DNA from 2 places in the Dactylosporangium thailandense genome. Region 2 is predicted to be linked to the other one. Evidence: riboswitches for the same ligand, from Rfam matches in the RefSeq annotation. Region 2 holds a riboswitch; the other holds the start of a gene.
What was found. A riboswitch is a leader RNA that binds a small molecule or an ion and turns the genes downstream of it on or off. The one in region 2 is predicted to bind ZMP and ZTP.
Positions count from the first base shown of each region.

Region 1: another riboswitch for ZMP and ZTP. It lies ahead of AC6JBM_RS43930 (bifunctional 5,10-methylenetetrahydrofolate dehydrogenase/5,10-methenyltetrahydrofolate cyclohydrolase); the one in region 2 lies ahead of glyA (serine hydroxymethyltransferase).

Region 1 covers NZ_AP029195.1:9,875,449-9,878,844, reverse strand. Annotated here, with positions in the region: gene AC6JBM_RS43930 (bifunctional 5,10-methylenetetrahydrofolate dehydrogenase/5,10-methenyltetrahydrofolate cyclohydrolase) at 800-1,663, opposite strand; ZMP/ZTP riboswitch at 1,857-1,939, opposite strand; gene AC6JBM_RS43925 (Jag family protein) at 2,148-2,762, opposite strand; gene yidC (membrane protein insertase YidC) at 2,875-3,396, opposite strand, start outside.
Region 2 covers NZ_AP029195.1:8,245,681-8,249,076, forward strand. Annotated here, with positions in the region: gene ilvD (dihydroxy-acid dehydratase) at 1-1,174, shown strand, start outside; ZMP/ZTP riboswitch at 1,193-1,279, shown strand; gene glyA (serine hydroxymethyltransferase) at 1,296-2,534, shown strand; gene AC6JBM_RS36735 (hypothetical protein) at 2,589-3,396, opposite strand, start outside.

The sequences.
Region 1 (3,396 bases), 1.6 Mb from region 2:
AGCCGGAGCGGGCGGCCCTCGGGACGGCGCTGGGGGGAACGAACGCACCGGGCCAGTTGGACTAGCACGCAGAGATGTTGAGCAAGTCGGCCACGCGAGGCGCGACAGTTGGCTGGGCGGGGAGTCGTCTGCGGAGCCACTGCCCTCACCCCATGGCACAGTGCTGGCGCGAGTTCGGACGAGCGGGGAAGCCATCAGTTCGCGACTAATGCCGAAGACCGCCCGACACGACCTCATGCCCTTAATCCCGACAGAGCCGGCGGCCAGCTCTCCTCGGCGCCGCTCGAACGCTTGGCAGTCGATCGACTCCTACATCCCTCGCCTGCGGAGCGACCCGTGCACGTCGTTGCCACCCACCCCGCCGCCGGGCCGCATTGAGTATGGGCGGGCGAGCTCGGCGGACGGGACGAACGGCCACGGACTCACGAGCAGACACAAGACTCTCGTAGACGGGCGAAAAACCGCGGCCGCGAGTTGCCCCTCGGTGATCGAAGCCACCGGGCGGGTCCAACCCCAGGAGACCCCGAACACGGACTAGGGATCTCGGCATCGCCACGGACCTCGGAGAGTCTCAATACTTCTCGACAACACCGACGGCACGCGGCACGCGGCACGGACGGGACGCCGGTGCCGAACCCGAGTGCAGCCGCGTCATCGCCACCCTCGACCTCGCCGAACGCCTCGGCGCCCTCGATCGGCGGGCAGCCGGGCCGGTGGTAGACGAAGTCGGCGATGATGCCTATCGAGAACGAGCAGCGCCGGAGGAGCGGCAAACGCGCCCCGCCCCTCCGGCCCCGTTTCACGTGAAACGGCGCTCGGCGGCCTCGATGGCGTTGCGGAAGAGCATGGCCACCGTCGTCGGGCCTACGCCGCCCACGCGCGGGGTGATGGCGCCCGCCACCGTTTCGCAGGACTCGTCTACGTCGGGGAGGAGGCGGCGGCCGGAGTACCGTACGCCGCCGCCGATCACGACCGCGCCCGGCTTCACGTGCTCCGGCTGGATGATGCCCGGGACGCCGGCGGCGGCGATGAGGATGTCGGCGCGCAGCGTGTACCGGGGCCAGTCCGGCACCCCGGTGTGCACGACGGTCACGGCGGCGTTCGCCGTGGGCCGCTTCTGGGCCAGCAGCATCGCCAAGGGACGGCCGAGCGTCGCGCCGCGGCCGAGGATCACGACCTCGCGGCCGCTGACGGGGATCTCGTAGTGGGCCAGCAGTGCCTCGATGCCGGCCGGGGTGCAGGGGAGCGGACCCGGGATGCCGGCCGCCAGGCGACCCAGGTTCAGCGGGTGCATCCCGTCGACGTCCTTGTCCGGGTCGACTCGCATGAGGGCGGCGTCGTAGTCGAGGTGCTTCGGCGTCGGGTACTGGATCAGGAGCGCGTGCACGTCCGGGGCAGCGTTGAACTCGTCGATCGCGGCGTGGAGGTCGGCCTGCGTCGCGTCCGCCGGGAGGTGGCGGTGCGGGGAGTCGAAGCCGAGCTCGGCGGCCTGGCGTTGCTTGATCCGGATGTACCCGGCGCTGGCGTCGTCGTCGCCCACCAGGATCGTGGCCAGGGACGGGGTGATGCCTCGCGCACGGAGGGCCCCGACCCGCGTGGCGACGTCCGCGAGGATGCTCTCCGCCACCGGGGCACCGGGCAGCAGGCGAGCGGAGCCGGACACGGGCGCGGAACCAGGCGCCACCGTGGGACCGGCACCGGCAGCGGAACCAGGCGCCGCGGTCGAACCAGGCGCCGCGGTCGAACCAGGCGCGGAAGAGGAACCGGAAGCCGAGGGGGCGGAACCGGCTGAGGGAATGGCGCCGCCGAGATCGGAAGCGGAAGCGGGTGAGTTGCGCATACGACTCCTCGTCACACGTGAGAGCCCAGGCGGTCGACTCCCACGACGAGGCTTCCCGATGGTTGCCCATCCTCGATGCCGCCAGTCGCGTCAACAACCAGTATGCCCGTGGCGAAGGGGGAGCGGCCAAGCGGGGAACGCGGGCGAGAGCAGAACAGGAGCGGTCAAGCTGGACCGCGGGCCAGAAAGGCCGAGGGCAAGGGGCCGAGGGCAAGGGGCCGAGGGCAAGAGGCCGAGGGCAAGAGGCCGAGGGCAAAAAGAGAACCGCCCCGGACCAATGCCGGGGCGGTTCAGGAAGAGCAGAAAATCAAGCGGTCGGGCGAACCACGATCCGACGGGACGGCTCCACGCCCTCCGACTCGCTCTCCACCCCGGGCAGGGCGTTGATCACGTCGTGCACGCACTTGCGCTCGAACGCGCTCATCGGCTCCAGCCGCACAGCCTCGCCGTACTCCTTCACCTTCTCGGCCGCGTTCTTCGCGATCGCCCCGAGCTCCTTGCGCCGCAGCGCCCGGTACCCGCCCACGTCGAGCAGCAGCCGGCTCGGCGAACCCGTCTGCCGGAACACGGCCAACCGGCTCAGCTCCTGCAGCGCCTCGAGGGTCGCGCCCCGCTGGCCCACAAGAGCCTGCAGCCGCTTGCCCGAGCCGTCCCCGCCCTCGACGACCTCGACGACCGGCCGGCCGCTCACGACGAGCTCGTCGATGTCGCCGTCGTAGTCGAGGATGTCGAGCAGGCCCTCGACGTAGTCGGCCGCGATCTCGCTCTCGCGGAACAGGTCCGCGCTCGAGCGGCCCGAGCCGTTGGCCGAGGCCGAGGACTCCTCGTCGCCTTCGGTCTCGGACTCGGTGGACGCGGCAGCCGTCTGCTCGTCCAGGTCCTCGGCGCCGAGATCACTGGTGGTGTCGGTCACGAAACTCATCTCCGCTTGTTTGGGGCGCCGAGGCGCCGTCACAGGTCGTCGGTGAGGGGTGGGTTGCTTGCAGGGAGCGCCCCGCGCTGGGCTCGTTGAGGGGTGGCCCAGCGGGGTCGCATCAACCCGACTGCCGCTTCGCGGCGCCACCCTTCTTCGGGTTGATCGGCTTGGCGCCGGGCTTCGGAGCCCGGGACGGCCCGGTGGCCTCGGGGGCCGTGCCGTTGGCCTTGGCGCCGGTCGCCTTCGCGGCGCCCTTGCCGTTGGTCCGCTGCTGCGCCGCGGCGTCCTCGCGGGCCTTGGCGAACAGCGCGCCGAACCCGCTCGGCTGCTTGGCGTCGGCGGCCTTCTTGGCGCCGCCCTTGAACGGCGTGTTGTTGGTCGACGCGCTCGCCGGCGGCGGGTACTTGTGCAGCACCCAGTACTGCTGGGCCAGCGTGATGGCGTTGTTCGTGACCCAGTAGATGATGACACCGATCGGGAAGTACCAGCCGGACGTCAGGGTGAAGAACGGGATGCCGTAGAGCATGAACTTCTGGATCATGCGCTGCTGCGGGTCGGTGTTCCAGCCCGTCTTCTTGATCATCTGACGCTGCGTCAGGTAGGTCGTGGTGATCATCAGCGCGACCAGGATGGCGGCGAC
Region 2 (3,396 bases):
GGCCACGCACGCGGCGCGCAAGGCGCTCTTCGAGCGGGCCGGTTCGCTGATCGTCGACCTCGCCAAGCGCTACTACTTCTCCGACGACGCCTCGGTGCTGCCGCGCGCGATCGCCTCCCGGCCCGCCTTCGAGAACGCCGTCGCGCTGGACGTCGCGATGGGCGGGTCCACCAACACCGTGCTGCACCTGCTGGCCGCCGCCCGGGAGGCCGAGCTCGACTTCTCCGTGGCCGACATGGACGGGATCTCGCGCCGCGTGCCCTGCCTGGCCAAGGTGGCGCCGAACACGCAGAAGTACCACATGGAGGACGTGCACCGCGCCGGCGGCATCCCCGCCATCCTCGGCGAGCTGTCGCGCGGCGGGCTGATCGACGAGTCGGTCTGGTCGGTGCACTCCCCGACGTTCCGCGAGTGGATCGACGAGTGGGACATCCGCGGCGGCAAGGCCTCGGAGCAGGCGCTCGAGCTGTTCCACGCCGCGCCCGGGGGCGTGCGGACCACCGAGCCGTTCTCCACGGAGAACCGGTGGAACTCGCTCGACACCGACGGCGAGAACGGGTGCATCCGCAGCGTCGAGCACGCCTACACCAAGGACGGCGGCCTGGCGATCCTCTTCGGCAACCTCGCGCCCGAGGGCTGCGTGGTCAAGACGGCCGGCGTGCCCGAGGAGAACCTGACGTTCTCCGGCCGCGCGAAGGTCTTCGAGTCGCAGGAGGCCGCCGTCGACGGCATCCTCGCCAAGGAGGTCGTGGAGGGCGACGTCGTCGTCATCCGCTACGAGGGCCCGAAGGGCGGCCCCGGGATGCAGGAGATGCTGTACCCGACCAGCTTCCTCAAGGGCCGCGGGCTCGGCCGGGCCTGCGCGCTGATCACCGACGGGCGCTTCTCCGGCGGCACGTCGGGCCTGTCGATCGGGCACATCAGCCCGGAGGCGGCCGGCGGCGGGCTCATCGCGCTCGTCGAGGACGGCGACCGCATCGACATCGACATCCCGGCCCGCTCCATCCAGCTCGTCGTCGGCGACGAGGAGCTGGCCGCGCGCAAGATCGCGCAGGACAAGCGGGAGCGGCCCTACACCCCGCTCGACCGCGAGCGGCCGGTGTCGGCGGCGCTGCGGGCGTACGCGTCGATGGCGACGTCGGCGAGTGACGGCGCTTACCGCCGGGTTCCGTAAAGTTCCACTAGGATGTGCGTCAGTCAACGCGACTGGCGCACATCAAGGTGGAACCGACCACCGGGGAGCTTCCGATCGCGGGCACCGCGCGCCTGGGTGTCCCGACGTATCAGGAGGCTGCATGTCTTCTTTGCGCTTGGTGGACCCCGAGCTGGCCGCGCTCGTCGAGGGCGAGGAGCAGCGTCAGCACGACACGCTGCGGATGATCGCCTCGGAGAACTACGTCTCCCGCGCCGTCCTCGAGGCGACCGGCTCCGTGCTGACCAACAAGTACTCCGAGGGTTACCCCGGGAAGCGGTACTACGAGGGCCAGCGCTTCGTCGACCCCATCGAGGAGCTCGCGATCGCGCGGGCCAGGCACGTGTTCGGCGTCGAGCACGCGAACGTCCAGCCGTACTCGGGCTCGCCCGCGAACCTCGCCGTCTACCTGGCCCTGGCCAAGCCCGGCGACACCGTCATGGGCATGGCGCTGCCGATGGGCGGGCACCTCACGCACGGCTGGCCGGTGTCGGCGACGGGCAAGTGGTTCCGGCCGGTGCAGTACTCGGTCCGTCGCGAGACCGGCCGCGTGGACCTCGACGAGGTGCGTGACCTGGCCCTGCGGGAGCGCCCGAGGCTCATCTTCTGCGGCGGTACGGCCATTCCGCGCACGATCGACTTCCCGCGCTTCGCCGAGATCGCCCGCGAGGTGGGCGCGGTCCTCGTCGCGGACATCGCGCACATCGCCGGCCTCGTGGCGGGCGGGGCGCACCCGTCCCCGGTCGGGCACGCCGAGATCATCTCGACCACGACGCACAAGACGCTGCGGGGCCCGCGGGGCGCCATGCTCATGTGCACCGCGGAGCACGCGTCCGCCATCGACAAGGCCGTGTTCCCGGGCCTGCAGGGCGGCCCGCACAACCACACCACCGCCGGGATCGCGGTCGCCCTGGGCGAGGCTTCACAGGATTCCTTCAAGGTGTACGCCCAGCAGGTCGTCGCCAACGCCCGCGCCCTGGCCTCGGCCCTCCTCGAGCACGGCTTCGACCTCGTGTCGGGCGGCACCGACAACCACCTGCTCCTGCTCGACCTCACCAGCAAGGGCATCGGCGGGAAGCCGGCCGCGAAGGCCCTCGACCGCGCGGGGATCGAGACGAACTACAACACGGTGCCGTACGACACCCGCAAGCCCTTCGACCCGTCGGGTCTGCGCCTGGGTACTCCCGCGCTGACCACCCGCGGCCTCACGGAGTCCGCGATGCCCCAGGTGGCCTCGTGGATCTCCCGCGCCGTGGACGCCGCCCTGAAGTCGGACGACGACGCGCTCGACGTGATCGCCGGTGAGGTTCGGGAGCTGCTCTCGTCCTACCCGCTGCGCTGACGCCCGAGGGGGCGCTCCGCTCTGCGCGGCGCGCCCCCTCGTTCGGCTCTTCGATCACTTCCGGCGCAGGAACCTGCGGGTCTTCTCCTTCGGCTCCTCGTCGAGGTTGAGCTCGAGCGGGGCGAGGTCCTCGAACGCGGAGAGCTGCTGCTGCTCGCGCTTGCGCTGCTCCGGGATGCGCTCGCCGCCGCCCCAGCCCTCGTTGCCGGGCTCTTCGTTCCTGGGCGCGGCGCGCTCCCAGCCGGCGTTGCGCGGCTCTTCGCTCCTGGGCGCGGCACGCTCCCAGCCCTCGTTGCGCGGCTCCTCGCTCCTGGGCGCCGCGGGTTCCCAGCGCTCGCCCGGCTCGGAGGCCCAGGCGCCGGCGGTCTCCTCCGGGCTGTTGCGCTCCTGCTTGTCCTTGTCCTTGTTGCGCCCCCAGCGGGACTTCTTGGCCTTCTCGGGACTGCCGCCCCCGCCGTCGGCGACGGGCGGCGGCACGGGCGCCTGCGCGGGCCCGTCCCACCAGGCCTCCTCACCGGCACGCCCCGCGGGCGCGTGGTTGTCGACCGGCGGCGGCGCGGGCCGCTGCGGCCGGGACTCCCACGCGTCGGTGGTACGCCCGTTCCGGCTCGGCCACGCCTGAGTGGCCGGCTCGTCGCGGCTCGGGGCCTGCGCCTCCCACGGCTGGGTGCTCGCTCTTTGCTGGGTGCCCGCTCCTTGCTGGGTGCCCGCTCCTCCCCCGGCCGCGAAGTCGGGCTGGCCCTGGGCTTCCCGGCCCGAGGGGTGGGAAGCCCACGGCTGGCTGTTCCATCCACCCCCGGCCGGGGCGGCGGGCTGGGCCTGCGTGTTCGGGTTCTCGGACCTGGGGTCCCACGCGTCGGCG